Regions from separate parts of the Nonomuraea sp. NPDC049504 genome, predicted to be linked through region 1. Evidence: riboswitches for the same ligand, from Rfam matches in the RefSeq annotation. Region 1 holds a riboswitch; each other region holds the start of a gene.
What was found. Region 1 has a riboswitch for cyclic di-AMP ahead of AB0K28_RS16130 (hypothetical protein). Riboswitches for the same ligand answer to the same signal wherever they lie in the genome.

Region 1 (7,531 bases):
CGCTGCTGCTCGGCGGGGTGGTCAGGGTGGCGCCGTACGCCACGTACGGCACTCCCGAGCTGGCCGCGAACGTGCGCGCCGCCTTGGAGGGCAGGCGGGCCGCCCTGATGGCCAACCACGGCGGGGTGAGCATCGGGGCGACGCTGGAGGAGGCGTTCGAGGCCACGCGGGTGCTGGAGTGGCTGTGCGAGGTGTACGTGCGCGCGTCCGGCGTCGGCAAGCCGGCCGTCCTGACGGACGAGCAGCTCACCGCCGTGGTCGAACGCGCGCTCAACCCGCCCGAGTTCCCCCGGGCCTGAGCGGCGTCACACCAGCGCGACCTGCTCGGCGAGGCCGAGCGGGAGCCCGCCCGAGCCCGCGATGCGGTCGTGGAACTCCTTCAGGGTGCCGCGGAACGACTCCCGGATGCGGTCGATCTCGATGGCGCCCGTCAGGTAGGAGGGGGCCTGCGTCGGCCAGGCGCAGTAGCGGTTGACCTCGCCCTGCGCGGTGCCGGGCGACAGCGACGACTTGGTCGACATGAAGCTCTCCGCCTCCTCGATCGACATCTCCTCGCAGTGCAGCGCGGTGTCCACGATGATGCGGGCGGCCCGGAACATCCGGAAGTCGAGGTGCGCGAGCAGGGTGGCCGGGGTGTCGAAGTAGCCGTGCTCCTGCAGCAGCTTCTCGACGTAGAGGGCCCAGCCCTCGGTGAAGTACGGCGTCCTGAAGACCTTCCTGACCGTACGCGGGTTCTCCGCGATGTACGACAGGTGCCAGTGGTGCCCCGGGTACGCCTCGTGCACCGCGATCGACGGCATCTGGGCGTGCGCGTTGGTCCGCAGCCGCTGGCGTACCTGATCGGGGGTGAAGTCGTCCGGCGTGAACGGCACGAAGAAGACGCCCTGCCGCGAGGAGCTGAGCGGCGGCGGCGCCATGTAGTGGGCCACGGACAGCACCGGGCGGTTGTACTCGGCGGACGGCAGCACCAGGCACTCCTCGCCGTCGGCGAAGGTGACCAGGTCGTGCTCGCGGACGAACGCCTGGGCGCGCCTGGTCTCGGCCTCGTACTCGGCGCGCATCTCGTCGAGCGTGGCCGGGTGGTCGTCCATGAGGAACTCCATGGCGGCCCGCCAGTCGCGGCTCCCGTTGACCTGGACCGCGACCTCCTGCATGCGGGCGTCCAGCTCGGCCCAGGCGGCCCTGCCCTTCTCGTGCAGTTCGGCGGCGCCGTAGCCGAGCATCTCGCGCTCGCGCAGCAGCGTGGTGTAGAGCCGCTCCCCCATGCGCCAGGTGCCGCCGCACTCGAAGGTCTCGAGGAAGGTGACCAGCTCGTCGAAGGCGCGCGCGGCCGGCTCGGCGGCCTCGGCCAGGCGGGCGCGCAGGTCGGGGTCCTCGACCATGGACGGGATCGTGCGGGTGAGGAAGTTCCGGCCGGTACGCGCCTGCCCGAGCCCCCGCTTGACCAGCAGCGGGGCGGCCAGGTCGGGGTCGAGGTTGGCGCGGCAGGCGGCGAGCACGCCGGGCACCTCGGCCAGCCGCGACAGCGCGGCGCTCACCAGCTCGGGCTCGGGCTTGAGCCGGTGCTGGAAGGGGGCGTACATGGAGGTGAAGATCGTGCCGAGGTAGACGCTCGGGTCGCGGCGCCACTCGGGCCAGGCGGCCTCCGCGATGGCGCCTCTGAGCTGCGACAGGACGAGGTCCCTGTCGATCGCGTCGTCCAGGGTGGAGGCTTCTCGGGCCGAGAGGCGTTCGAGCCAGCGGACCTGCTCGCGCTCGCGGTTGTGCCAGGCGTCAGCGGTCCAGTCGCCGAGTGTGTGATCGTAGCCGTCGGCTCCCAGCGTGGCGGCGACGATCGGATGGTCGGAGAAGTACCACTTGAGAAACTCGTCCACCGATGCACCATATCCTGAGCAAATGCCCCTCCAGATCACTGGCGCGCTAGGTGACCCTGACCTGATCCGCCTCCCCTGGGAAGTCCCGCTGCAGGACTGGCCGCAGCACCATCTGGTCGATCTGCCGCGCGGCATCTCGCGGCACGTGGTCCGCTTCGCCCGGCTCTCCGGCAAGGTGTACGCGATCAAGGAGATCAGCGAGCGGTACGCCAAGCGGGAGTACCAGCTGCTGTGGGACCTGGCCAGGCTGGACGCGCCCGCCGTCGAACCCGTCGCGTACGTCACCGGCCGTGAGGACGGCCTCGACGCCGCGCTCATCACCCGCCACCTGCAGTTCTCGCTGCCCTACCGCGCGGTCATGTCGGGCACCCTGCGCCCCGACACGCTCACCCGCCTGCTCGACGCGCTGGCCGTGCTGTTGGTGCGGCTGCATCTCAACGGCTTCTACTGGGGTGACTGCTCGCTGTCGAACACGCTGTTCAGGCGGGACGCGGGCGCGTTCGCGGCGTACCTGGTGGACGCCGAGACCGGCGAGATGCACCCGATGATCAGCGAGGGTCAGCGGCTCGGCGACATCGACACCGCGCACACCAACATCTTCGGCGAGATGCTCGACCTGGAGGCCGGCGGGCTGCTGCACCCGTCGATCGACCCCATGGAGACCGCCGAGGACATCGTGGCCCGCTACCACCGCCTCTGGAACGAGATCAACGAGAGCGAGATCATCGAGGAGGTCGACTGGCACCGCGTGGAGCAGCGCATCAGGCGGCTCAACCTGCTGGGCTTCGACGTCGCCGAGATGATGGTGCGGCGCAAGGTCGGCACAGGCCGGCTCATCGTGCGTCCCAAGGTCGTGGACGCCGGGCACCACCAGCGGCGGCTGCTCAGGCTGACCGGCCTCGACGTCGAGGAGAACCAGGCCAGGCGGCTGCTCAACGACCTCGACGGCTTCCGGGTGGCCAAGGGCCTGCGCCACGAGGACGAGGCCATCGTGGCGCACCGGTGGCTGGCCGAGGTGTTCCAGCCGACGGTCGAGGCGATCCCGGCCGAGCTGCGCGGCAAGCTGGAGCCCGCGCAGCTCTTCCACGAGATCCTCGACCACCGGTGGTACCTGTCGGAGCAGGCCGGCGCCGATGTCGGGCTGGCCAAGGCGGTGGATTCGTACGTGGACAACATCCTCGTGCACAAGCCCGACGAGCGGGCGCTGCTACCGAAGGACGCTGATCAGTGAGCCCGATCAGTAGGCCCGATCAGTAGGCCACGCAGATGCGCTTGCGCACGTTGGCGTTCTTCTCCAGCTCGTCGGCGATCGCGACCGCGTAGTCCTCTGCGCTGATGAAGCTGCGGCCCTGCTCGTCGCTGAGCAGGGTGTCGCCGCCCACCCTGAACACGCCGGTGCGCTCCCCCGGCGCGATCTCCGCCGCCGGGGAGACGAACGTCCAGTCGAGGTCGTCGACCTCGCGGTAGAAGCGCAGCAGGGCCCGCCCGGCCAGCGCCTCCTTCTTGTAGAGCTCGGGGAACTCGGGCGTGTCCACGAGGTCCTGACCGGGGGCCACCTGGAGGCTGCCGGCGCCGCCGACCACGATCAGCCGGCGCACCCCTGCCGCGCGCAGGCCGTCGATGAGCGCCGTGTTGGCCTCGATGAACGGCGGCTCGGGCTCGGTGCCGTCGCGCGGCGGGGCGATGGCGGAGACGACGGCGTCGTGGCCGGGGGCCAGGGTGGCGGTGTCGCGGACGTCGCCCTTGACGGGGCCGCCGCTGCGGCTGACGCCGGTCACCTCGTGGCCGCGGTCACGGAGCTCGGCGGCGATGCGCTGCCCGACCATGCCGGTCGCGCCAAAGACAAGGATCTTCATACGGCCAAGAGTATCCATCGGGTACTGGTTACTTCATCGTGCTATAAGTACCTCATGGATACTGGCGACGTCTTCGATCCCGACTGCCCGACCCGGGTGGTCCTCGACCGGATCGGCGACAAGTGGTCGGCCCTCGTGCTGCTCTGCCTCATCGGGGGGCCGATGCGGTTCACCCAGCTCAGGGCGCGGATCGGCGGGGTCACACCCAAGGTGCTGACCCAGACGTTGCGGGCGATGGAGCAGGACGGGCTGCTGACGCGCGAGGTGTTCGCGGAGGTGCCGCCGCGGGTCGAGTACACGCTGACCGGCCTCGGGCGCTCGCTGCACGGGCCGATCTCGGTGGTGGCCGAGTGGGCGGAGGACAACGTCCACGAGATCATGCGCTGCCGCGAGAAGCACGCGCGGCTCTGATCGGCCCCAGCGGGCCGACCAGAGCCGGAGGGTTCAGGACGCGGTCAGCTTGGTGATCTCGGCGACGATGTCGGGCCACAGCGCCTTCGGCAGGTCATGCCCCATCCCCGGATACGTCACCAGCCGCGCCCCCGGCACCGCCTCCGCCGTCGCCCGGCCGCCGGCCGCCGGGATCAGCGGGTCGGCCTCGCCGTGGATCACCAGCGTGGAGGCGCGGACGCCGGCCAGCGCCTGCGTACGGTCGCCCGACGCCCTGATCGCCGCGAACTGCCGGGCCGTGCCCGCCGGATCGAAGCAGCGGTCGTAGGCCAGGCCGGCCCGTTCCCTGATGGCCTCCTCGTCCAGCTCGTAGCCCGGTGAGCCGATCGTCGACCAGGTCACCACCGACTGGTCGAGCACGCCGGCGCGGTCGGCCGGCGGCGGCGTCATGAGCGCGGTCATCGCCTCGGGGGTGGGCGGGGCGACGTCGGGTCCCGGCGTGGACATGATGGAGGTCAGGGTCAGCACCCGCTCGGGGTGCTCGATGGCCAATGTCTGGGCGATCATGCCGCCCATCGAGGCGCCCACGACGTGCGCGGACGGCCAGCCGATGGCGTCCATGAACGCGGCGGTGTCGGCGGCCATGTCCGTCAGCGAATACGGCGCGGGCGCCCCCGGCTGGGGGACGCCCGCGTCGTGGATGTGCGTGGACAGTCCCGCGTCGCGGTTGTCGAACCGTACGACGTGGTGTCCCTGCTCCGCGAGGAGCCGGCAGAACCCTTCGTCCCACTGGATGAGCTGGGCGCCGAGCCCCATGATCAGGAGGAGCGGCCGCCCTGTGGGTGCGCCGAAGCTGTCATAGGCGATCTCAATGCCGTTTGCGGCTACACGGGTCGTCACGCAGGCCAGAATGTCATTCTGGTACACGTGGCGTAAAGCCGTCAGCGGGCGGCCGGTACGGCGATGCCACCGGCCTGGGAGTCCTGCTCCTGGTCGGCGGGCGGGGGCGCCGGGTTCCTGTCACGCCTGGACCAGGCGCCGGTCGAGAACGGGACCGGGTGGTTCTTCTTGCCCACGCCGTCGCCCCACTTGGTGATGACGTACTCGACCTCGATGTGGCCCTGGCCGCCGACGCCGTCCACACCGAGCGTGCTGGAGTTGAACCTGCCGCCGGTCAGCTCGGCGAACGTCTTGGCGTCGAGATCGAGCATGATGCCGCGGTTGGAGGGCTCGCCCGGCCCGCGGTCACCGACGAAGAAGGGCGCCTTCTTGCCCTTGTAGACCACGTAACCCTCGGTCATCAGCGGCCAGCTCGGGCTGGCCGCCAGACCCTTCTGCATGGGCTTGCCGCTGGCCGGCAGCCCGGTGTCACCGGCCCGGCCGGAGGCGTCGTCCCAGAAGTACGAGGCCGTGGTCGAGCCCTTGAGCAGGATCTTCCTGTCTTTGTCGGGGGTGTCGGCGTGCGCGGCCGTACTGGCGCAGGTCAGCATGCCGACGCAGCAGGCGGTCAGCGTGGCGAGGGAACGCAGGCTGAAACGAGCAGACATGAAGCAGCAAACCCTTCACGAGGGGACGGGGGAGTTGCGCTCGGGCGCGAGGGGATGGGGGCGCGGCGGGGCGGGGGACCCCGCGGCGCTACGCGGAGCGCAAATGACGAGCCTGGGGAAGGGGGCCGCTCAGCGGGCGGCCGTCAAAGAGCGGTCTGGGGGTACGACGCGCTGGAACATGTAATACGTGATCCTCTCCATCACGCCTACCGGGTTAGCTGACGGGTTCGGGCGGTGGAGTTGCCCTACCGGCCGCGCGGGCCGGATTCACCCCGAATGCGGGTGGTTCCCCGGTTCCCGAATGGTTCGGGATTCGGCGCCAGCCGGTCGTCCGTCTTGGGTAAGGACTAGGTCACCGGCTGGTAATGGCGAACACTCTAACGACGGGATCGGACACCCGCAAACGTTTCACCACGAATCGGACAAAGATCTACCTTCAGCGGGAATGCATACAAAAAGGGGGCACGGCATGCCGTGCCCCCTGAGGATTCAGTCCTCAGCCGCCGCTCTTGCGCCTGAACGATCTCTTATTGGCAGCCGGACCGTGCGCCCCGTGAATCTTCGATGGGTCGACGCCCCTGCCACCCGCGCCCGAGCCCGCCTGCTGGCTGCGCTTGCGCTCCAGCGCTTCGCGGAACTTGCGCTTCATCTCGTCCTCGGGAGTTTCGCTGACTTCCGGCTCCGGTGTATCCGCCATGAGGACCTCCATGGTGTTGGGGACACTCAAAGCTTCGCACGCCCCCGCTCATGACGCGAAACCGGCCTCCACCGTGTCTTCAGGCCGCCGCGGCGGCCGGTCCGCCGGCTCTGCCGGGTCCGCGAGCCGCCTGTCGGGCAGCGCCACCAGCGCGACCAGGGCGATCACCGCGCCCGCCACCCCGAGCGACGGCACGACCAGCGCGGCTGCGGAGGCGTGCGCGGCTGCGGCACCCGCCCCGGGTACGCTCGCGGCGAACTCCGCCGTGTAGAGCGTGCCGCCGACGGCCAGCGCCACCGAGCCGCCGATCTGCCGGAAGAAGGCCAGGTTCGCCGAGGCGACGCCGAGGTGGCGCGGCTCCACCGACTGCTGCGCGGCCACCGTCAGCCCGGACAGCATCGGCCCCATGCCGAGCCCCAGCGGCAGCATCCACAGCGCGACCGCGAGGCCGGGGCTGTCCACCGCCAGGTTGAGGCAGAGCAGCGCGCCCGCGACCAGCAGGAACGGCGAGACGAGCAGCCACGGCTTGTACCGCCCGGTCCGCGACATCAGCGCGCCCATGAGCACGCTGCCGGCGACCATGCCCAGCGTCAGCGGGTAGATCCGCAGCCCCGACTCGGTGGCGGCCACGCCCAGCGCCTCCTGGAAGTAGCGGGGCAGGAAGACGACACCCGCGTACATGCAGAAGGCCGTGACGAACGAGGTGAGGTTGACCAGCGTGTACGACCGGTTGGCGAACAGCTCCATCGGCATGATCGGGCTGGCCGCGCGCCGCTCGACCGCCACGAAGACGGCCAGCAGCACCAGCGCCAGCAGGATCGGCCCCGCCACGGCCACGTCGGTCCAGGTGTGACCGTCGAGCCCCTTCTCGGTCAGGCCGAGCAGCAGGGACGTGACGGCCACGGTGAATACCGCGATGCCGGCGTAGTCGGGCCTGCCGCCGCCGGTGCCGGGCCGGCGCGGCAGCCGCAGCACGATGATCGCGATCAGCACGAGGCCGATCGGCACGTTCACGTAGAACGCCCAGCGCCAGCTCGCGTGGTCGGTGAACAGCCCGCCCAGGAACGGCCCCGCCAGGAACGACAGCCCCATCACGCCCCCGAGCGCCCCCTGCACGCGGGCCCCGCCCGAGCCGGGCGGGAACATCTCCATGACCAGCGCGATCGA
Region 2 (7,531 bases), on a different contig from region 1:
TTCCCCGAGAGCAGGGCGTTCACCCTCCATCCAACTACTGTTCGGGGGTGACATGTTCCCGATACGCCGCAAGCGAACGATGTTTAAGCCGCCCCGGCGGGGCGACTGCGAATTGCCACTCGCGGCGCACGCGGATCCCTCACGGATCTGGCCATCTGACGCCTGGCACGAAGGCGGCGTTGGGGACGCCGCTTCGCCCGCGCGTCGCTGATGCCGCGTATCTGTTCTGACGTCATCGTATGTGGTGATGCGAGGCTTGGCCAAGCGAGCGCACTACGCCCTGAGCACAACTCGCCACCCTGCGCGCACCGCGCTTCTGCGTGCGCCCGTACAGACGGTAATCGGTAATGCGGCATCCGGTCAGCCCGGTTACCGGACGCGTCCCGCATGATGAGACGCCGTCACCGGTTGATGCGTCGCATTCCTCGTGATCCTTGCACGAGCAGGTGCACGGCAATCGGAATGCCGGCCGGTCGCGAGTTGGTCGCATTGCGGGCCGATGCTGGGGAACCGGCAATGCGTGAGGCTTGCTCATACTCGCGTCTTATGCCCACAGGCGGAGGGCGGGGCGGGGATATCGCGCGCGGCCGCGCATCCGTACGCCGCGGGTTTCCCGCCGGATGCGGCGGCAGTGGATCACGCTTTTACGCTACAGCGCGTGAAGAGTTGGGCGGCCGGGTTAACCCCCGGCGGTCGCCGATTTCGCCCGCGCACAAGCGGATGATGCCGGGAACGGCAATGGGGGCGGCCGGCCCGGCGTACACGGAGCGTACTCCTGAATGGGCTCGGCCGCCCCACACGGCTTTCGGCGCGCGCTCGCCCGCATAACGCGGCCCCGGCCGGAAACCGCCGGAAACCGGCGCCGGGGATGGCCAGTGAACGCGCGCGCCCAAAACGCCCACATTTGGGCGCCTTAGGAGATCATCCTCCACCGGAGTCCGGATTCGCGGGACGCCGGGGAAACGATCATGCGCTTATGGCGGCCGCCGGGGTCCAAGGCGAACATCATAAGCGCATGGTCGAGTGACGGGCTTGTCAGTGAGCGGCCTCGTACTTCTCCACGACGGTGGAGGCGATGCGGCCGCGCTCGCTGACGGGCAGGCCGTGGGCCTTGGCCCACTGACGGATCTCCGAGCTCTTCTCCCGGCTCATCGCACGGCTGCCGCCGCGACCGCGGCGACGCGTGGATACGGCGCCCGCCCTGCGCGCGTGCTGCACGAAAGGCGTGAGAGCGTCCCTCAGCTTCTTCGCGTTAAGGTCGCTGAGGTCAATCTCATAGGAGGAGCCGTCAATAGCGAAGCTGACCGTCTCATTGGCCTCGCCCCCATCGAGGTCATCGATGAGAATCTCCTGGATCTGCTTGGCCATGTACGCAATCCTTTCGCGGAGCATTGTTTCATTCGCCTGCCCAAACATATACCCGGAAAGGCGTGGAGACAATTCAGCGCTACGGGGATTCGGCTGACTAGCCGATCAGTTCTGCCGCTCGGGCTGATCCTCGCGGTTTCGGCGGCCCCCCAGAGCCTCGGAGCGGACCAACTTCACTACGCCAAAGATGAAGGCGCCGGCCACCACCAGAGGGGGGATGAGCGCTGACAATACGTCCGTTAGGGCTTCCATTCGTCCTTCGCCTCCACGGCTAGCGGGGTTTCGGGGGCGCTTAAAGCGCTCGGCGCGCCGCCACGGGAGCCCGGCTCCTCATGACGCGCGGGCGATGACCACCCGTACCCGACCATAGCGGCACACAGATGCCCTGCGTGTCGCAGGGGCGCCATCATCCGGCAACCCGGACGCCCCATAGCCTAATGCCAGTCTCTCCAGGCTCCTTACCGGATCAACCGAAAATTTTACGAAAAGACATCGCCCCAGGTACGCCGGTCTCACCGAAGATCTTTTACCACCCGCGTTCCCGCCACCCTGTCGTGCGGCCCCCGCTCCAGCGGCTTGTCCATGAGGATGAGCAGCCCCACGCCGAAGAGCAGCATTCCGGCCACCAGATTGACCACCGGAATGCCCATGAGCATCAGCGGCGCCGGATAGACCAGCGACCGTTTCAGCAGCGTACGGGGCGGCCGGTCGTCCGGCGCCAGGCGAATCCGCATGATCGCCTTACCGAACGTGCGCCCGCGCCGTGAATGAGCCCACCAGTCGTAACCGGCATAAGCGAACCCGGCCACCGCCCATCCGATCACCCCGGGCAGCCGGCCACCGAACACCTCCGACATCCCGACAGTCCGCAAGAAGCCCCACAGCGCAATGAACAGAATGTAATAGAAGACCCCGAAGACGAGCGCTTCAATGAAGCGGGCGGCCAGGCGTTCCCACCATTCAGCGGGGCGGGCCTGCGGTCCTGGTGGTGTCCCGGCCATATCTCCCACCTCACGTGTTCGCGGCGCACGGGGACTCTGACCATTTTCACCGGGGGACCCGGACATAACACAAGGGCCGGCGCAGAGCCGGCCCTTGTGTCGCCCTGAAGGGCTACCTGACCTTGACGACCACGGTCTTGCCGAACTTGTCGCCGAACGTCTGGTGCAGCGGCTTGTCCCAGAGCTGCGACGCGCCGTTGAGCGCGTAGATGAGCCCCGCGATCATGGGGCCCAGGATCGGCACCCAGTAGAAGATGTAGCCGCCCACCGTCAGCAGGGCGCGCTTGAGTGCGACGTCGGTCGGCACGCCGTCGGGCTGCAGCTGCCCGCCGACCTGGACGACCTTGATGCCCAGCGCCATCTTGCCGACGGTCTGGCCCTTCATCTTCGTCAGCAGGAAGTCGTAGAGCAGATAGACGATGGTGACGACGATCGAGACGACCACGTAGTACAGGATCCCGAAGGTCAGCCCGCTCGTGAGGCCCGTGATCGAGCTGTAGGAGGGGTACAGCGGCGCCAGCAGGAGCTGCACCACGTACATGACGATGCCGAAGATGACGCCGTCGAGGAGCCTGGCGAGCAGGCGCTGCCACCACTCGGCGAGCGGCGCGGGCGCACCGGGCGGCTGGACGCCGACCGGCTGGCCGTAGGGCTGCCCGTAGCCGGGCTGCTGGCCGTAGCCGCCCTGGCCGTACGGCTGGGGCTGCCCGTAGCCGGGCTGCTGGCCGTACTGCTGCTGGGGGTCGTAGCCCTGCTGGCCGTAGGCCTGCTGCCCGTAACCGGGCTGCGACTGCTGCTGCTGGCCGTAACCCTGCTGCTGCCCGTAGGCCTGCTGGGCGTCGTAGCCCTGCTGGCCGTAGCCCGGCTGGGACTGCTGCTGCTGACCGTAGCCCTGCTGGCCGGACGGGGGCTGCTGGCCGTAGCCCTGCTGCTGGCCGTAGCCCTGCTGCTGGCCATAGCCGGGCTGGGACGGCGGCTGCTGCCCGTAACCCTGCTGCTGCTGGCCATAGCCCTGCTGGGGGTCATAACCCTGCTGCTGCCCGTAGCCGGGCTGCGACGGGGGCTGCTGTCCGTACTGGGGCTGCTGGCCATAGCCCGGCTGGGACTGCTGCTGCTGGCCGTAGCCCTGCTGTTGCTGGGGGTCGTAGCCCTGCTGTTGCTGAGGGTCGTAGCCCTGCTGCTGCTGCTGGGGGTCGTAGCCCTGCTGGGGGTAGCCCTGCTGGCCGTAACCGGGCTGCGACTGCTGCTGCTGGCCGTAGCCTTGCTGGCCGTACTGGGGTTGCTGGCCGTATGAGGGCGGCTGCTGGCCGTACTGGGGTTGCTGCTGGCCATAGCCGTACTGTTGTTGTTGCTGTCCGTACTGGGGCTGCTGCCCGTAGGCATCGTCCGCCCGGTAGCCGACCACAGTGACGTCCGGGTCGGGCTCGCCGGGGTGGCGGCCCGCGTTCTGCTGCCCGTAAGGGGTGCCGGGTGCAGAGTTCTCGCCGGATTCGTCCTGTGGATACGGCGGCTGTCCGGTGCTCACCGTGTCACCTCGCTTCGAGTGCGCATGTGGCACGTGTCAGGACACATGCCTGTGCTGCCCAACGTATCGACATAGGTATCAACAATCACCTTTCCATCTGGTCAAGGTCCGCGTCACCCGATGTCAGATGCAGCAGCATGCGGGTGTTGCCCAGGGTGTTCGGTTTGACGTGTTCCAGGTCGAGGAACTCCGCGACACCCTCGTCGTACGAGGCCAGCAGTTCGGCGTACACCTCGGGTGAGACCGGCGTGCCCTGAATCTGGCGAAAGCCCAGTCTTGCGAAGAAGTCGACCTCAAAAGTCAGACAGAATACACGCCGCAGACCTAGATCATTCGCCTGCTGTATCAGCGCCGAGACGATCCGATGGCCGACGCCCATGCCACGGCACTGCGGGTCCACGGCCACGGTACGGACCTCGGCGAGGTCCTCCCAGAGCACGTGGAGCGCACCGCAACCGACGACCTGCCCGCCCCGTTCGGCCACCCAGAACTCCTGTACGTCCTCGTACAGGGTGACGGTGGCCTTCTTCAGGAGCCGCGAGCCCGAGCCCGCCCCCGCGTAGGTGTCCACAAGCCTCCTGATGTCCCGCACATCGGGCGTGCGGGCGCGCCGGACCACCACCGCGGTCTCAGCTGTTGTCAGTTCGGCCACCTGCTCCATGGCCCTCCAGGGTACAGATGTCATTACGGCTCGGCCCTAACTCCCACGTCTCGGCCCATGCTGTTACAACTCGTGCTCATCCGAGCACGAGCTCTGAGCAGGCCCGCGAGTCACCAGATCGAGCGGCAAATCCGTCATAAGTTGCGTTTCGTACGGCCAGGCACGAGATCACCTTGTGACTCTTCGGTTGTGAAACCTCTACAGAGTCGGCAGTTCTGGTTGAGCACGAACCCGGAGTGCATTAGTGTCCAGCGACGATGTTCCCCGCGTGTCGCGCGCGGGCGACACGCCTAATCCTCCGCGAGGAGGAGCCGGGGAACCGCCGGTGACGCCCCCCAGCGCCACCATCGGGGTGAATCCGCAACGTCCGGTAGGGCTGCTCCGGCCCGAACCCGTCAGCTAACCCGGCAGGCGTCGACGAGAGGAGCTGGTTGGTGAAGCGCACGCGCAGGCGTGAGAGGACGATCGCGGGCAAGCACGCCCGCCCTCCGCAACGTGCCTCCCGGCGGTCGCGTCTGCTCGGTGTAATAAGTGTCACACTGGCCACCTTTTTGGTCGCCGCCCCCGTCGGCTCGGCGTCCGCCGACCCCAAGCCCTCGCTCCAAGACCTCGCCAAGCAGGTCGAGAAGATGCACACCGAGATCGAGACGCTGGCCGAGGAGTACAACAGCCAGCGGGAGAAGCTCAAGAGCGCCAAGCGGGCCGCTGACGCCGCGAAGAAGACGCTGGCCACCAGCGAGGCCGACCTCGCCGCCAAGCGCGCCAAGGCCGCCGCACTGGCCGAGAACGCCTACATCACCGGCGGCCTCAGCCGCGCCCTCGCCTTCGCCACCTCCGACGACCCCGACGAGTTCCTCGACCGCGCCGCCACCACGTACGTGCTGCAGCAGCAGCAGGGCGAGGCCGTCAACCAGGTCACCAAGGCCAGGGAGGCCGCCGAGCGGGCCAAGGCGGGCGCCGCGACCCGCATCAAGGAGGTCGAGAAGCTCATCTCCGACCTCGACGGCAAGCGCGACAAGATCACCAAGCTGGTCACCAAGGTCGAGAGCAACCTCTTCAGGCGGGCGCTCGGCGAGGCGGGCCGGCCCGGCACCCGGGCCCAGCGCGTCAACCTGCCCATCGTGGGCAGCGGCAAGGCCGCCCAGGCCGCCAGGTGGGCGCTCACGCAGCAGCTCAAGCCGTACGTGTGGGGCGCAGAAGGCCCCAGCTCCTACGACTGCAGCGGCCTCGTCATGGCCGCGTACCAGCAGGTCGGCATCTCGCTGCCGCACTACACCGGCAGCCAGTGGACGGCGGGCCGCCACATCGACCGCTCCGAGCTGCGCCCAGGCGACCTCGTGTTCTTCTACAGCGACCTGCACCACGTGGGCATCTACCTCGGCGGCGGCATGATGGTGCACGCCCCGCGGACCGGCGACGTCGTCCGCATCGCCTCGATCGAGCGGCGGCCCTTCGCCGGCGCGGTGCGCATCGCCGACTGAGCCGCCCCGACTGGAGCCGCCCCCGATCGAGCCCGCCCCGACTGGAGCCGCCCCAACCGAGCCCGCCCCGATAGGAGCCGCCCTGCGAGGTCCGCAGAAGGCCCTACAGGGGCCCGCAGGGCCCGCCCCACACGAGCCCGTCGCCGGTGATCAGATCAGCTGGCGGCGGGCAGCCCAGGCCACGGCCTCGATCGCCGTGGCGACGCCGATGCGGTCGCAGATGCCCCGCAGTCTCCGGCGTACGGTACGGCCGCTGATGTCCAGCCGTCTCCCCACCCGGTCGACCGTGACCCCTTTCGCCAGCTCCGACAGCAATGCGAGGTCCGCATGGCTGAGTTCAACACCTTCAGTGAGCACTTCCATCGGGAGCCCTCCCCCCCAACAGCAGAACGTGGGCCTCTCGACCGGACCCAGGTTGCTCCTCGCAGACCGTAAACGCATTCTGGAAAGGTCGTCAAGCATGACAACCGTGTGGCTTGACCAGCACTATTGACATGATCCGAAATATGTGACGCCCTGGCGATAAAGCACTACAGAACGCCGCCGATTAAGCAGCCCACACAACGCGAAAATCGGCGCTGAACGCCTTTCGATCTTTCTCATCGCACCCATGAGAAGCCGCCCGGCCGACGTACGGGCAGCACGACGGAACGGCCGGTCGGCGAGGTGTTCCAGGGCGGCGCGGCCTCGTCGCGGGCCGGCTCGCGACGGCTCGCGACGGCCGCCCCTGGCCACGCGGCGGAGCCGCCCGCACCTGCGCGCCCGACCCGCCTGCGGGCCTGCGAACTTGACCAGGTGCTTACAGACGATCAAATGTCGGAAAGCGGGCCGACCAGAATGCGGTTCGGCGCAGGCGTCCAGAAGTGCCCTGACCGCGCACGCGAAACGGCGGCGCCGCCCTCAGGGCAGCGCCGCCGCACATGTGCTCAGTGGCTGGGCTCAGTGGCTGGACTCAGTGGCTGGGCTTGACCAGCGGGAACAGAATGGTCTCGCGGATGTTCTTGCCGGTGAAGGCCATGATCATCCGGTCGATGCCGGCGCCCATGCCCCCGGTCGGCGGCATGGCGTATTCGAGCGCCTGCAGGAAGTCCTCGTCGAGCTGCATGGCCTCGAGGTCGCCGCCGGCGGCCAGTAGCGACTGCTCGACCAGCCGGCGCCGCTGCTCGATCGGGTCGATCAGCTCGGAGTAGGCGGTGCCGAGCTCGGTGCCGAACCCGATGAGGTCCCACTTCTCGGTCAGCAGCGGGTTGTCGCGGTGCTGGCGGGTCAGCGGCGAGGTCTCCAGCGGATAGTCCATGACGAACGTCGGCTGCACCAGCGTGTGCTCGACCAGCGCCTCGAACAGCTCCTGCACGAGCTTGCCCGAGCCCCACTTCGGGTCCCAGTGGACCTCGCGGCGGTCGGCCAGCTTGCGCAGCTCCTCAAGGGTGGTGGAGGTGGTGATCTCCTCGCCCACGGCCTGCGAGACCGCGCCGTAGAGCGTGATGCGCGGCCA
Region 3 (7,531 bases), on a different contig from region 1:
CCACCCCGGGTTCGCCAGTACCTGCTCCCGCTCGGCCGCGGTGCGAGCATGGTCGGAGAGCTGCACGTCGAAGCTGAGCTTCTGAGCGATGGTCATGACGTCGGTCCTTCTCTCTGCGATCTACCGAAACCTACCGGAAGCTGCCCGCTGTCTGCGGTTTCTGCGACGGCCGCGAGAGGCGGCCGCGCCGGGAGGCAGTCCGTACTTCCTATTGTCTCGCTATATGGGATGGCAAGGGGTCAATGGGGGATATAGCCCCCATTTCTCCGTACAGGGACACGAAAAAGCGCCCGGCAGTCCCCTCAGGGCCGCCGGGCGCTCGTGATCGGGCTAGGCGGTCCTAGCCGGATACTCGCGCGGTGATGTCGTCGCCGATCTGCTGCGTGCCGCGCGGGGCGGACCCCGCGACGCGCGCCGCGATGTCGTCGGCGACGGCCTGCTCCACCCTGGCCGCCTCGGCGCTCAGGCCGAGGTGGTCGAGGAGCATGGCGACGGAGAGGATGGTCGCGGTCGGGTCGGCCTTGCCCTGGCCCGCGATGTCGGGCGCGCTGCCGTGGACCGGCTCGAACATGCTGGGCGCGGCGCCGTCGGGGTTGATGTTGCCGCTGGCGGCCAGGCCGATGCCGCCCGCGATGGCGGCGCCGAGGTCGGTGATGATGTCGCCGAAGAGGTTGTCGGTGACCACCACGTCGAAGCGCTCGGGCTGGGTGACGAAGAACATCGAGGCCGCGTCGATGTGGGAGTAGTCGACGGCGATCTCGGGGTAGTCGGCGGCGACCCGGTTGACGGTGCGCTGCCACAGGTCGCCCGCGAAGGTGAGGACGTTCGTCTTGTGGACGAGCGTGAGCTTCTTGCGCGGGCGCGACTGAGCTTTCTCGAAGGCGTAGCGGACCACGCGCTCGACGCCGTGTGCGGTGTTGAGCGACTCCTGCGTGGCGATCTCGTGCGGGGTGCCGCGCCGCATGGCGCCGCCGGTGCCGGCGTAGAGGCCCTCGGTGCCCTCGCGGACGACGATCATGTCGATCTTCTCGGGCGGGGTGTCGGCCAGCGGGGTGCGCACGCCGGGGAACAGCTTGACCGGGCGCAGGTTGACGTAGTGGTCGAACTCGAACCGCAGCCGCAGCAGCAGGTCGCGCTCCAGGACGCCGGGCGGCACGCTGGGGTCTCCGACGGCGCCGAGCAGGATGGCGTCGTAGCCGCGCAGCTCGTGGAGCACCGAGTCGGGCAACGTCTCGCCGGTGCGGTGATAGCGCGCGGCGCCCAGGTCGTAGTGGGTGGGCTCGATCTTGGTGCCCACGGCATCCAGGACCTTGAGCCCTTCTGCGACGACCTCGGTGCCGATGCCGTCACCGGGGATGACAGCCAGGCGGATGTTACGCGACTCCATGGGCGGTAGCTTACCGGCTCGTCTCGACTGACGAACACATCATCTCATTTTCCGGACGTCCGATTTTGCATGCATTGCGACCTTTTGACCGATTCGTTAGAGTCCGTCAGGCCTAATCCACGCAGCAGGTGCGTGGAGCCGGGGACCCACCTCTCCCCCAGGGGCGAATCGGCTTCGCCGTAGGGCTGTCTTCCAGGCCCGAGCCCGTCAGCTAACCCGGCCGGCCGCATGGAAGGACAGACCCCTGTCTCGCATTGCCATCGCCCTGGCGGGTGTCGCCGCCGGGCTCATCGTGTGCCCCCCTCCGGCCTCCGCCGCGCCGACGCCCGCCGGCCCCGGTGAAAGCCGTCACTCCCCCGACACGAACTCCGACCCCGACACGAAATCCGGCCCCGGCACGAAATCCGGCCCCGGCACGAAATCCGGCCCCGGCACGAAATCCGGCCCCGGCACGAAATCCGGCCCCGGCACGAAATCCGGCTCCGGTACGAACGCGGCCGGCTCGATCACTCTGACCGGCCCCGAGGTCAAGCGCATCCAGCAGCAGCGCGCGCCCAAGCCGGCCTGGAAGACCGCCCTCAGGTTCGCGATGCACCAGCGCGGCATCCCGTACGTGTGGGGCGGCACGAGCCGCAGCGGGTACGACTGCTCCGGGCTCATGCTCAGGGCGTACCAGAAGGCGGGGATCCACCTGCCGCGCACCGCCGCCGAGCAGTACAACGCGTTCTCCCGGAAAATCAGCTGGAACCATCTCAAGCCCGGTGACCTGGTCTTCTTCAGCGGACTCGGTCACGTGGGCATGATCTCCAAGCCCGGCTACATGGTGCACGCGCCGCACTCGGGCGACGTGGTGAAGGAGGAGAAGCTCTCCGACTGGCGCCGGCAGGCGTTCGTCGGAGCGGTCAGGCCCGACCGCGAGGGCGTCCGTCAGTGGCGCGAGCTGCAGAAACGGCGCGATGACCCCGCTCCGTCGATGCTGACCGCGACCCTCTGACCTTGCACCACCCGGACGAGCGGCCCCGTGCGAACGAGCGCGGGGCCGTTCTGGGCTCACCTGCTCTGGGGGGCTCCGCCGTTGTCACGCCGGTCGAGGGCCATCTGGACGGCCTCGGCCGCCTCGTCCTCTTGGTCCTCGGCACGGTTGTAGGCATACATCTCGTACATGTGGCTCATCTCGCTTCGCGGACGTGTTCCTGAGAAAGGGGGGAAGCCGGACTCCGGTCGCGAGCCCGACCGGGCCTGAATCTCGTGGTCCGGGTCACGGACCGGACGAAGGGACTTGACGGCCGACGTATACGCCGCGCACCGCGGCGGGTCGTCGACCTGCCCTAACAGGCCCCGCCGCGGCAGGTAATGAGTACGAGAACCTGGCGCATCACCGGCTACAGTACCCGAGGACAGTGCTTGGATGTCCTACTATCTCGCATCCTGAGACGCAAAAGGGCCGCCACCCGAACGGGTGACGGCCCTGCGCAGGTCAGAGGGTCAGTCCTCCAGGTCGACCGAGCGGCCGCTCTCGGCGCCGATCTCGGCGCCGATCTGCTCGACCACCTCGGCCGGGATCGCCGAGTCGACGGTCAGCGCGATGAGCGCCTTGCCGCCCTTGACGTCACGGGCCACCTGCATCGAGGCGATGTTGATGCCGTGCTCGCCGAGCAGCCGGCCGACCACGCCGACGACGCCGGGGCGGTCGGTGTAGGTGTAGAAGCACAGGTGGGCCGTCGGCTCGATCTCCATCTCGAAGCCGTTGACCTCGACGATCTTGGTGATCTGGCGCGGCCCGGACAGCGTGCCCGACACCGAGACCGTGCGGCCGTCGGCCAGCACGCCGCGCACGGTCACCAGGTTGCGCCAGTCGGGGCTCTCGGAGCTGGTGACCAGCTCGACCGCGATGCCGCGGTCCTTGGCCAGCAGCGGCGCGTTGACGTAGGTGACCTGCTCCTCGACCACGTCGGCGAAGACGCCCTTGAGCGCGGCCAGCTCGATCACCCGCACGTCCTGGGCGGCGATCTCGCCGCGCACCTCGACGTCGAGCTTGGTGGCCACCTCGCCGGCCAGCGCGGTGAAGACCCGGCCCAGCTTCTCGGCCAGCGGCAGGCCCGGCTTGACGTCCTCGGCCACGGCGCCGCCCTGGACGTTGACCGCGTCGGGCACGAACTCGCCCGCGAGGGCCAGCTTCACGCTGCGCGCGACCTGGGTGCCGGCCTTCTCCTGGGCCTCGTGGGTGGAGGCGCCGAGGTGGGGCGTGACGACGACCTGGTCGAGCTCGAACAGCGGGCTGTCGGTGCACGGCTCCTTGGCGAAGACGTCCAGGCCGGCTCCCGCGACCCGGCCCTCCTTGATCGCCGCGTAGAGGGCGCCCTCGTCGACGATGCCGCCGCGCGCGACGTTGACGATCCGCACGTTGGGCTTGACCTGGTGCAGCTCGCGGTCGCCGATGAGCCCGACCGTCTCCTTGGACTTGGGCAGGTGGACGGTGATGAAGTCGGCCTGCTTGAGCACCTCGTCGAGGCTGACCAGCCGGACGCCCATCTGCGCGGCGCGGGCCGGCGGCAGGTAGGGGTCGTAGGCGATCAGCTCGACCCCGAACGGCGCCAGCCGCTGGGCCACGAGCTGGCCGATCTTGCCGAGGCCGAGGATGCCGACGACCTTCTCGTCGAGCTCGACACCGGTGTACTTCGAGCGCTTCCACTCACCGTTCTTCAGCGCGGCGTGGGCCTGGGCCGTGTTGCGCGCGCTGGCCAGGATGAGCGCGATGGTCTGCTCGGCGGCGCTGGTGATGTTGGAGGTCGGAGCGTTGACGACCATGACGCCGGCCTTGGTGGCCGCCTCGACGTCGACGTTGTCGAGGCCGACCCCCGCGCGGGCGACCACCCGCAGCTTGGGCGCGGCGGCGATGGCCTCGGCGTCGACCTGCGTGGCGGAGCGGACGATGAGCGCGTCAACGTCGGCGAGGGCGGGCAGCAGCTGGGAACGGTCGGCGCCGTCGGTGTGGCGGACCTCGAAATCAGCGCCGAGTACGGCGAGACCGGCCTCGGACAGCTCCTCTGCGACCAGAACGACGGGCTTGTTCACTGGTGTGGATCCTTAAGGCAGGGCGGGCTTGGGAGGGACACGTCCACGGATCCCCCCGGCGGTCCCACAGAGTCTATCGGGCGCTTGTGAACGCGTTCACGAGGGACTCACGATGTGAGACGGGAGGCCCTGTACCCAGCAGAGTGGAAAGTCATCCACGCCGCTCCCATCTTTGTCTTGATCGGGAGATTTATTCGCCATTAGCCTGATAAGCCGTGGCCGACTACCTATGGTTCGTCATATGAGCATCGGGAATCCTGCGCTTGCCGACGTGCTCGCCCAGCATGGCACTCCGCACCGCCTGCTGGGCGCTCTTGCCGACGGTGGAGTCCTGGTGGCAGTGCGACCAGATCGTTCCGTGGTCCTCGGGACCACTCAAGTAGGTGACCGGGTGCTGCTGGGCTACACCAGCGCCGCCACCTACGCCCGGCACCGCGGAAGCCATTCGCTGTCGGCCTGCGACGCCGACACCATCCTGGACATCCAGCGCGTCACCGGAGTACGCGAGATCGTGATCGACGCGGCAGGCCCGGCCGCCGCGGCCGTGCCCATCGACGATCTCCAACGCTTCCTCACCACGACGCGCACGGGGCCCACACCCGTGCTGTCGGGGGCGGCGCCCGCCGCCTACGCCACGGGCGCGATGGCCACCGTGTCACGCGGCGCCGCGCTCGCGCAGGTGGCTCCCCCGTCGCCCGAGGCCCCCGCGCTGCCGTGGGTGCCCGCGCCGCGGCCGCACCTGTCGGGGCCGATGCAGCAGGTGGACCCCGGCTACCGGCGGTGCACGCATCCGATCCTGCCCGCGCTGCGGCAGGCCATCGCGTACCTGCTGATGGACTTCCCGCTCGTGCACCACGTCTGGATCAGCGAGGCGCGCACGGCGTCCGGTGCCCCCGGGATCATGCTGCACGTCAAGGTGCACATGTCCGCGGCCGAGGACGTCGTACGCGACCTGCACCGCCTCGTACGCGCCCGGCTGCCGCAGTTCGCCGCCTCAGGGGCGCCGATCCTGATGGCCAGGGTCGCCGACGCGCGCAGCGAGCGCCGGATGATCGAGATCGGCGCGCACGTGGTCTGCGCCAGCGTGAACGACTGACCGGCGGAGGGCCCGCGAAAGTGGGCCCTCCCCAACGAGCCCTCACTCGGTTTCAATGAGGTAATGATCACACCGGGGGTGGGCACGGCCACCGTCCCGAAAGGCGTGCGGTTCGGCTATGGGATCGGGTCGTTCTGCACCTCGACCGTCAACGCGGTGCCCGGCCTGCTGCTGCTGTTCTACATGACGAACTTCCTCGCCGTCCCCGCGTGGCTGGCCGGTGTGGTGGTGACCGCGCCCAAGATCTGGGACCTGATCATCAACCCGCTGGTCGGGCGCTGGTCTGACCGGACGGTCTCGCGCTGGGGGCCGCGCCGGCCCTGGCTGCTCGCCGGGGCGTGCACGCTGCCGGTCGCCTTCTTCCTGGTGTTCGCCGGGCCGCCGCTGACCGGGGTGCCCGCCGCGCTGTACGTCGGCGCCTGCTTCATGGCCACGGCGACCGCGTACGCGCTGTTCGAGGTGCCGTACAAGGCGATGCCCAGTGAGATGACGCACGATTACCACGAGCGCACGGCGCTGCTGCAGTGGCGGATGGTCTTCATCGGCGCGGCCACCGCGATCAGCGGCGTGCTGGCGCCGGCCATCGCCACCGGCGACGGCGCGCACGGCACGCTGAGCAGCTACCGGACGATGGGCCTGACGATCGCCGTCATCCTGCTCGTCGCCATGCTCGCCTCGTTCCTCGGCACCGCCCGCGCCCCCATGACGGGAGCGCCGGAGCCGGACCGCGGCGGGTGGCGCGAGCAGTTCGCGGCGATCAAGGGAAACCCGGCGTTCATCTGGCTGACCGTGCTGGCCTGCACGCAGATGCTGGCCGTCAGCATGATGCTGGCCGCCGCGCCCTACTTCGCGACGTACACGCTCGGCTCGGCGGGGGCCACCCAGACGCTCTTCGCCGCCCTCGTCGGGCCGATCCTGCTGACCATGCCGCTGTGGGTGCGGCTGGCCAGGCGCCTCGACAAGCGCGGCGCGATGGTGCTGGCCACGGTGATGTTCGGCGGTGGCACCACGGCCGCGATCGCCACGCCGCTGTTCGGCTCGGTGTGGGCGCACCTGTGGATCCTGCTGGTCGGCGTCGGCTACGCCGGTGTGCAGCTCCTGCAGTTCTCGATGCTGGCGGACGTCATCGCGGCCGACGCGGCGGAGACCGGCAAGCGGCGGGCCGGTGTGCTGACCGGGTTGTGGACGGCCATCGAGAGCGGGGTGAGCGCGTTCGGCGCGCTGATCTTCGGCGTGGTGCTGTCGATCGGCGGGTTCATCGAGTCGGAGCCGAGCCGGCCGGTCGAGCAGCCGGAGAGCGCGGTGACCGCCGTCCTCATCGGGCAGACCGTGATCCCCGCGCTGATCATCTTCTCCTCGGTGCTGATGGTCATGAAGTACCGGCTCAAGGCGCCCGCCGCGCCGGCCCCTGCCGGCGCCGAGTGACCGCCGTCAGGTCCTCCCCTTCGCCATGGCCTCGCAGTGGTCGAGCCAGCGCAGCTCCGCCTCGGCCTTGAAGATCAGCGAGTCGAGGACCAGGCGCTGCGCGAGGCCCTCGCCCGCCCTGTGCTTGGCCCTCGTGTGCTCCTGCAGGGCGCGCATGGTGGCCTCCCGCTGGGTCTGGAGGACGGCGGCGACGTCCACGCCGCCTGCCACCGCCATGGCGATCTTGATGGTCAGCTCGTCCCTGGGGCGGTCGGTCGGGGCGACCGGGGTGCCGTACCAGTGCTCCAGCTCGCGCCGGCCCGGCTCGGTGATCGTGTAGATCGCGCGGCCCTGCTCGTCGGAGCCGCCGGGGGCGACCAGCCCGTCGCGCTCCAGCCGGGCCAGCGTCGTGTAGACCTGGCCGATGTTGAGCGGCCACGTGCCTCCTGTGGACGCCTCGAACTCCACCCTGAGCTGGTAGCCGTAGCGGGGGCCGCCACTGAGCAGGGCGAGCAGTCCGTGCCTGATCGACATGGATACTGACTATGCATACTGAGTATGCTTATCGC
Region 4 (7,531 bases), on a different contig from region 1:
CAGGGACCGAAGCTCCAGACGTTGCCGATCGGGCGCCCACCGCGTCGCAGGACGGTGCCGAGCAGCGCGGTCAGTTCTTCGTCCACGTGTGCCAGGAGTTCCTCGCCGAAGACACACAGGGAGGCTTCGCGCCAGTTGCCGAACGTGCCCATCCTGAGGTCCTTGGTGACCTGGATGACGTGTTCATCGACGAGGTAGGCGTAACTTGCCCAGCGTGGTTGACCTGGCTCACCGGCACGGAGCGGATCCATACGGGATCCGCTGATGTGCCACTTGAGACAGTAGAGTCGATCTCCAGATCGAGCACCGGCGCGTATGCCGCGCTTGATGACCTCCTCCACCTGGGTCAGCAAGGGATCGTTCGAGCGCTCGACGGTGGCGAGAAGCCAGGTGGCGGAGTCTGGAGGTTCGATGATGCCGCGATCGGCGGTCTCATAGGTCACCTCGAACCGGGTCTCGAACCGCTTCCAGATCTCGTCGTGCTCGGGGTCGGACAGGAGTTGCTTCGTGGCACGGTCAGTGGCCGGCTCACCTGCGGGCGCCCATCGGTAGGTGCTCACCTGGGCGATCTCATGAAAGCCCGTGGTGACGTAAGCGGGCACCAGCGAGTCGGGCGCTTCGGCTACGAGATATCGCGGCGTACGGGGCCGGAACACGCGTAGACCACGCCATTCGGCCCATGCGGCCGCGGCTTGGAGTAGTTCGCGGCGGGGGCCGGTGATGCCTCCGATGGCTGCGAAGTCGGTGCCGCCCACGCGTTCGATCCAGAGCGCGTCCAGGATTCGCCCGTCGTACTCCAGCACCAGGATCTCCATCTCCAATCCCGTCCCGCGGGCCATTCCGTCGGCCTCCATCTCCGAGAGCGGCCGTCGTTGATCGGGTGCGGCCGCGGCCCTACGGGAGAGTCGCTCACGTTCTCCGGAGAGAGGGTGCCGTACCTGCATGCCCGGCCGAAGGAGTTCGAGCGACGGGACGTCCGCGATGTCAGCCACGAGAACGGTGCGCTCCGGCCCGGGGATGAAACCCGCGGCCCGCAGCGATTCGCCGAGTAGCGGAGAGTCGTGAGCGTAGACCTTCCACTCGATTGGCTCGTGGCGCGCGGCGAAGAGGTCCTGCTGTCGACGGATCAACTCCGCCAGGTCGTCGCTGGCTGGACCGGTGTGGTCGACGGTCCCGTGGGTGCCATAGTGGGTGCGCACCAGCGGCCCGTCCCGCTCGACGACGGCTCCCCATGGCAGGTCCTGCGGAACCAGGCCTCGTAACTGGCTTTCAAAGACAGACAGCAGCATCTCAGGCGCTTCGGCCACGTCATCCACCTCTACTCAGTCCTGATCAACTCATATGCCGCTCACGCATGAGGGCCGCCTCCTCGAATGATCGAGGTTGAATCCTGCAGGAACCAAGGCACATATGTCCACGAGCTGGGGTAATTCAGACCCTTAGCTCTCGACGGCCTGGCTGTACACGACAGGAGCCGGTGCCGGTTCTTGACCCCTCGCGGCCTGCTCCGGTCAGGCCCCGTGAGCAGGCCGTCCACGCGATCGACGAGCATGCAACTAAAGCACGCCGGAGCATCACCGATGCCGGTGTGCCGACCACGGTCGCGCCGACCACAGATCGCACAGGACACCTCGGCCGCCCGGAACCACGAAGGGTGGGGCCAGCTCGCCGCGGTCGGAACAGACTACTTGGCCTGGGTGCGCGGGTAGCAGGACCCGTTTCACCCTGAGTACCACCTCGCACCAGATGCGACATGCTCGCATCTGATGCGAGATCCGTCTGGCGAACCTCGAAGTCAGCAGGCAGACGGCCGTGCACAACAACCTCGATGAAGGTCACCCGGGCAGGACGATGACCAGCTCAAATGCCTTCTTCAAATGCGCGAATAGCCCATCAGATGCTATTCGTCCCTCTTTCAGTTCATCGAGATGTGCACGTGGTCGTAGTGGTTCTCGGTGATGCTGCCGCGGTCGGACATCGTGCGCCAGCCGCTGCCGGAGTTGATGCGCTGCTTCCAGATCACGTACTTCACGCCGAGCTTGTCCTTGTTCTGCAGCGCCCACTCCGCGAGGCGGTCGCCGAGCGCGTTGTTGGCGGCCGTGGGCATGCTGCCGCCGGTGCTCATCATGAAGTCGCAGGCCCGGCCGAGCGGGTGCTCGCCGCTGGAGCCCCCGCGGAAGCAGCCGACCGTGAACGGCAGCGCGAAGTTCTTCTCCACCTGGGCTTTCATCAGCCGCGTACGCGGGGTGATGTTGTCGGTGCCGCCGGGCAGCTCGGGCGCCCAGGTGCCGTTGGACTTGCGGCCCGTGGCGACCGGCACCAGGTCCTGCAGCTTCTTCTCGATGTCCTTGATGACGTCCTCGGCCTCGCCGCGCTGGCCGGCGACCGTGGCGGCGTCCGACTTGATCTTGGCCGTCAGTGCGGCGGCCTCCTCGCTGGCCTTCTTGCGCTCGTCGCGGGCCTTGGCCACGCTCTGCACGACGGCCTGCTGCTCGGCGGTGAGCTGTTCGAGCAGGGCCGCGCTGCCGCCGTTGCTGGGCAGCATGAAGCCGGGCAGCGACGGGTCGATGTTCTGGTAGCGCAGGCGGGCGATCTCGGCGACCCGCTGCTCGGCCGCGGCCAGCGTCTGCTCGGCGGCGGCCAGCTTGGCCTGCGCGTTCCTGGCGGCCTCCTGCGCCTCGGCCAGCTCGACCCGCTTGAGATTGTACTTCTCGATGAGCTTGTCGACCTTGTTGTTGAGCTGCTTGAGCTGGGCGCGGAGCTCGGACTCGGTCGGTTTGGGCGCGGCCGCCGCGACGTTCGCCGGGAGGATGGCGAGGGCGGCGGCGGTGACGAGACCGATGGCAAGTTTCGCGGGGGACGAAGCCGCCACGTAGGAGTTCCTCTCCCTCTGCCGGCCGGGTTAGCTGACGGGTTCGGGCATGGAGCTCCCTACCGCTGTCGCGGATTCACCCCAAGGTGCGGATTGGGTCCCCGGCTCCCGGGCGACGCGCCCGGGATTAGGCGGGCGGTCGGCCGGGTTACGGCCGCCGCATATGGGGATATTAGTGGTAGATCACGAGTCATGCGACCTTAAGTAGAAATCTATTAGTGATCTATCTGTGACCGGAGCATACGCGCCGCTTCCTCCGGCCGTACGTCGTTCACGAACGCCCCCATCGCCGACTCCGAGCCGGCCAAATACTTGAGCTTGTTCGGCGCCCGCCGGATGCTGAACAGCTCCAGGTGCAGGTACGCCAGCTCCCTCCCCGTACGCACCGGCGCCTGGTGCCAGGCCGAGATGTACGGCATCACGACCCCGAACAGCCCGTCGAACGCCCGCAGCACCGAGGTGTAGAGCGGCGCGAACGCGGCCCGCTCCGCCTCCGTCAGCGCCGCCAGGTCGGGCACCTGCCGGTGCGGATAGATGTGCACCTCGAACGGCCAGCGCGCCGCGGCGGGCACGAAGGCCGTCCACAGCTCGTTCGCGGCCACCACCCGCGTGCCCGCGGCCCGCTCGGCGGCCAGCACGTCGGCGAACAGGTTGCCCTTGTACCGCTGCGCCGCACCGAGCTGCAGCTTCGTCCTGGGCGTGACGTACGGGTAGGCGTAGATCTGGCCGTGCGGGTGGGCGATGGTGATGCCGATCTCCTCGCCCTGGTTCTCGAAGCAGAAGACCTGCTCGACGCCCTCGATGGCGGACAGCTCGGCCGTGCGGTCGGCCCACGCCTCCATGACCAGCTCCACCTGGGCGTCGGAGAGCCGGGAGAAGGAGGAGTCGTGGTCGGAGGTGAAGCACACCACCTCACACCGCCCCACTCCCGGCCGGACCTCACTCAGCCCGCCCACATCCTCATAAGTCCCAAAATTTCCGGAAAAAGAGGGGAAGCGGTTCTCGAACACGACCACGTCGTAGTCGTACGACGGGATCTCCGTCGACCGCTCGTCGGTCGACGGGCACAACGGGCACTCGGCCGTGCCGCCCGTGGGCAGGAACGTCCGCGTCTGCCGATGCCCCGCGATCGCGATCCACTCCTCGGTCAGCGGGTCGTAGCGCAGCTCGGAGGCCGGCGGCCGGGGCTCGAGCGGCCGGCGGTCGATCGCGCTCCTGTCGGCGTCGTCGCGCCGGTCGAAGTAGATCAGCTCCCGTCCGTCGGCGAGATGGGTGATGGTGCGCTTCACGAGCCCTCCGCGATGATCAGTTCGCCGGCCCGTTCGGCCAGCTCAGTGCGTGCTTCCTCGGGCAGGCCCGCGTCGCTGACGACCACGTCGGCCTCGCTCAGCTCCGCGATCGTGCTGATGCCCACGGTGTTCCACTTCGTGTGGTCGGCGGGGACGACCAGCCGGGTCGCCGCCGCCACCAGCTCCCTGTCGGTCTCCGACTCCAGCAGGTTGGGCGTGGTGAACCCGGCCCGCACGCTCATTCCGTGCACGCCGAGGAAGAGCGTGTCGACGTGCAGGCGGCGGATCGCGGCCACCGCGACCGGCCCCACCAGCGCGTCGGACGGCGTGCGCACGCCACCGGTCAGCACGACCGTGCGGTCGGCACGCGGGTTGCGGTGGAAGACCTCGGCGACCGGGATCGAGTTGGTGATCACGGTCAGCTCGGGCACGCCGATGAGGTGGTGCGCCAGCGCCCACGTGGTGGTGCCCGCCGACAGCGCGACGGCCGTGCCGGGGCGGACGAGCGTGGCCGCCTGCCGGGCGATGGCCTCTTTCTCCTGCTGCTGGCGGGCCGACTTGGCGGTGAAGCCGGGCTCCTCGGTCGAGCCGGGGCCCAGGGCGGTCGCGCCGCCGTGCACCTTCTCCAGCAGGCCGCGCTCGGCCAGCACCTCAAGGTCGCGCCTGATGGTCATGTCGGAGACGCCGAGCTCGCGTACGAGGTCGGCCACCCGTACGCCGCCGTTGCTGCGGACGCGTTCGAGGATCGCCTGCTGGCGCTGCTGTGCGAGCACACCCGCTCCTTCCAACACATTCCACCAAATTATTACATGGATTTGTTGGGGAATGTTAGTTCGTGCGGAACGCTTGCGCTGGTCAGCGTGCCGGGAGACGTTGAAGGTCCAACGGGTGCCGATCAAGCGGTGCCGATCACGTGGAGGCGAGCTCATGGCCAGACGCGCACGTAAGGGCAGGGCACGAAAGAAGAAGAAGGCCAACCACGGCAAGCGCCCCACCGCGCGATGACCTGCGCGATGACCCGCGCGATGACCTGCGGGGTGGCCGCCCGCGCGGCCACCCGGCGGCCTATCCGGGCAGTTCTGTGAGCGCCAGGTCGATGCGCTCCTGCGGCAGCGAGTAGTCCTCCAGCTCATCGGCCAGGTAGCGGTCGTAGGCCGCCAGGTCGAAGTGGCCGTGACCGCACAGCGCCGTCAGGATCACCTTCTCCTCGCCGCTCTCCTTGCAGCGCAGCGCCTCGGCGATGGTCTCCGCCAGCGCGTGCGTGGGCTCGGGCGCCGGCAGGATGCCCTCGGTGCGCGCGAACCGTACGCCTGCCGCGAAACACTCCCGCTGCGACCGGGTCACCGCCTCGAACAGGCCCAGCTCGTACATGTGCGACAGCAGCGGCGACATGCCGTGATAGCGCAGGCCGCCCGCGTGGATCGGGTCCGGCACGAACGAGTGGCCCAGCGTGTGCATCTTCAGCAGCGGCGTGAACCCGGCCGTGTCGCCGAAGTCGTAGGCGTACGCGCCGCGCGTGAACGACGGGCAGGCCGCCGGCTCGACCGCCCTGAACTCCGTCGCCAGCCGCCCAGCCAGCTTCTCCCGCAGGAACGGGAACGACAGGCCGGCGAAGTTCGAGCCGCCGCCGGTGCAGCCGATCACCAGGTCCGGCATCTCGGGCAGTTGCGCGAGCGCCTCCTCGCCGATCACCGTCTGGTGCATCAGCACGTGGTTGAGCACCGAGCCGAGCGCGTAGCGGGCGTCGGGGTTCGCGCCGGCCACCTCCACCGCCTCGCTGATCGCGATGCCCAGGCTGCCGGGCGAGTCGGGGTCGTCGGCCAGCACCTTGCTGCCCGCCCCGGTCACGGGGGAGGGGCTCGCGTGCACGGTCGCGCCGTAGACCTGCATGAGCGAGCGCCGGTACGGTTTCTGGTCGTACGACGCCCGGACCATCCAGATCCGGCACTCCAGATCGAACTGGGAGCACGCGAACGCCAGCGCAGAACCCCACTGCCCCGCGCCAGTCTCCGTGGTGAGCAGCCGCACCCCCTCGCGCGCGTTGTAGTACGCCTGCGGCACCGCCGTGTTCGGCTTGTGCGAGCCCGCCGGGGAGACGCCCTCGTACTTGTAGTAGATCCTGGCCGGCGTGCCCAGCACCTTCTCCAGCCGGCGCGCCCGCATCAGCGGAGTGGGCCGCCACAGCCGGTAGACGTCCAGCACCTCCTGCGGGATCGGCACGAACCGCTCGCCGCTCACCTCCTGCCCGATCAGCTCCATCGGGAAGAGCGGCGCGAGATCGTCGGGGCCCACGGGCTGCCGCGTGCCGGGATGCAGCGGCGGCGGAGGCGGTGCGGGCAGGTCAGGGACGATGTTGTACCAGTTGCTGGGGATCATCGCCTCAGTGTGCGCCGCCGCGTCCGCGCGTACCAGTACCGTCGGGCACCAGCACGGCGAGGCGTGCCGGATGATCCGAACGCACCACCACGTCTGCTCTGCGCTGCGGGTCGGCCTCGCGCTCGTACCGCTCGTACGCGGGCAGCTTCCACCGCTCGTCCTCCGGGGTGCCGCGTTCGAGCGCGCCCCGCGACAGCCACAGGTGCACGCTCACCTCGAACGCCAGCCCGCGCCCCAGCAGCAGCGTCCCGTCGACCAGCGCCACCCCGCCGGGCGGCAGCTCCTCGTACGCCGCCCGGTAGGCCCGGTCGATGGAGCTGTCCCACAGCGCGGGCAGCACCCGGCCGGTCTCGCTCGCGTCCAGAACCTCCCTGCGCAGGGCCTTCACGTCCAGCCAGTCGTCGTAGAAGGCGTCGGGGTCGGTCCTGCCGTACTCCAGCCGCAGCGACGCCGGCCGCAGGAAGTCGCCGGCCGACACCCGCACCACCGGCCGTCCGCGCAGCCGCAGCGGCGCGACCAGCTCGTCGGCCAGCTCGTCGGGCCGCGCCGCCGGCGCCCCGTCGACGGCCACCCGGACGTACTCGGTGGCCGGACGGCCGGAGATCAGCTCGGCCAGCTCCTCGACGAGAGCCTCACGGGAGATCGGTCGCGCACGCATCGCCTCCACCTTACGAGCCCGCGCTTTCATGACGCCGCCGGCCACTTCACCGCAATCGAGCAAGGGCGCGGACATGAGGAAGGCCAGGCACCCCGGATGGGGCTGACCTGGCCTTTTCGCCGTGGAGAGCGGACGACGGGAATCGAACCCGCGTAGCTAGTTTGGAAGACTAGGGCTCTACCATTGAGCTACGTCCGCGCGAACCGGTCGAACTCTGGTCTAGACTTCATCCGGTCGTCAGGGCGTAAGCGTACCGGAGTCCCGGAGCGTATGCGCACTCGGCGAGACGGGGCGTGGCGCAGCTTGGCAGCGCGCTTGCTTTGGGAGCAAGAAGTC

Region 2: another riboswitch for cyclic di-AMP. It lies ahead of AB0K28_RS10400 (C40 family peptidase); the one in region 1 lies ahead of AB0K28_RS16130 (hypothetical protein).
Region 3: another riboswitch for cyclic di-AMP. It lies ahead of AB0K28_RS29500 (NlpC/P60 family protein); the one in region 1 lies ahead of AB0K28_RS16130 (hypothetical protein).
Region 4: another riboswitch for cyclic di-AMP. It lies ahead of AB0K28_RS41800 (hypothetical protein); the one in region 1 lies ahead of AB0K28_RS16130 (hypothetical protein).

The regions. Positions count from the first base shown of each region.
Region 1 covers NZ_JBFAPT010000007.1:181,972-189,502, reverse strand. Annotated here, with positions in the region: gene AB0K28_RS16160 (class II aldolase/adducin family protein) at 1-299, shown strand, start outside; gene AB0K28_RS16155 (DUF885 domain-containing protein) at 306-1,874, opposite strand; gene AB0K28_RS16150 (DUF4032 domain-containing protein) at 1,897-3,105, shown strand; gene AB0K28_RS16145 (NAD(P)-dependent oxidoreductase) at 3,125-3,730, opposite strand; gene AB0K28_RS16140 (helix-turn-helix domain-containing protein) at 3,785-4,141, shown strand; gene AB0K28_RS16135 (alpha/beta hydrolase) at 4,175-5,020, opposite strand; partial or broken gene AB0K28_RS16130 (hypothetical protein) at 5,185-5,610, opposite strand; cyclic di-AMP (ydaO/yuaA leader) riboswitch at 5,856-5,996, opposite strand; gene AB0K28_RS16125 (DUF5302 domain-containing protein) at 6,164-6,364, opposite strand; gene AB0K28_RS16120 (MDR family MFS transporter) at 6,413-7,531, opposite strand, start outside.
Region 2 covers NZ_JBFAPT010000004.1:286,883-294,413, forward strand. Annotated here, with positions in the region: gene AB0K28_RS10380 (Lsr2 family protein) at 1,036-1,368, opposite strand; gene AB0K28_RS10385 (RDD family protein) at 1,881-2,369, opposite strand; gene AB0K28_RS10390 (RDD family protein) at 2,482-3,894, opposite strand; gene AB0K28_RS10395 (amino-acid N-acetyltransferase) at 3,980-4,555, opposite strand; cyclic di-AMP (ydaO/yuaA leader) riboswitch at 4,833-4,984, shown strand; gene AB0K28_RS10400 (C40 family peptidase) at 5,107-6,036, shown strand; gene AB0K28_RS10405 (LuxR C-terminal-related transcriptional regulator) at 6,187-6,399, opposite strand; gene lysX (bifunctional lysylphosphatidylglycerol synthetase/lysine--tRNA ligase LysX) at 6,989-7,531, opposite strand, start outside.
Region 3 covers NZ_JBFAPT010000017.1:16,319-23,849, forward strand. Annotated here, with positions in the region: gene AB0K28_RS29490 (branched-chain amino acid aminotransferase) at 1-96, opposite strand, end outside; gene AB0K28_RS29495 (3-isopropylmalate dehydrogenase) at 341-1,387, opposite strand; cyclic di-AMP (ydaO/yuaA leader) riboswitch at 1,487-1,628, shown strand; gene AB0K28_RS29500 (NlpC/P60 family protein) at 1,680-2,381, shown strand; gene serA (phosphoglycerate dehydrogenase) at 2,873-4,462, opposite strand; gene AB0K28_RS29510 (hypothetical protein) at 4,704-5,558, shown strand; gene AB0K28_RS29515 (MFS transporter) at 5,622-6,983, shown strand; gene AB0K28_RS29520 (PadR family transcriptional regulator) at 6,990-7,496, opposite strand.
Region 4 covers NZ_JBFAPT010000030.1:108,922-116,452, forward strand. Annotated here, with positions in the region: gene AB0K28_RS41795 (DUF2716 domain-containing protein) at 1-1,316, opposite strand, end outside; gene AB0K28_RS41800 (hypothetical protein) at 1,916-2,872, opposite strand; cyclic di-AMP (ydaO/yuaA leader) riboswitch at 2,878-3,016, opposite strand; gene galT (galactose-1-phosphate uridylyltransferase) at 3,088-4,161, opposite strand; gene AB0K28_RS41810 (DeoR/GlpR family DNA-binding transcription regulator) at 4,158-4,934, opposite strand; gene AB0K28_RS41815 (TrpB-like pyridoxal phosphate-dependent enzyme) at 5,227-6,537, opposite strand; gene AB0K28_RS41820 (uridine kinase) at 6,542-7,195, opposite strand; tRNA gene AB0K28_RS41825 (tRNA-Gly) at 7,323-7,393, opposite strand; tRNA gene AB0K28_RS41830 (tRNA-Pro) at 7,483-7,531, shown strand, end outside.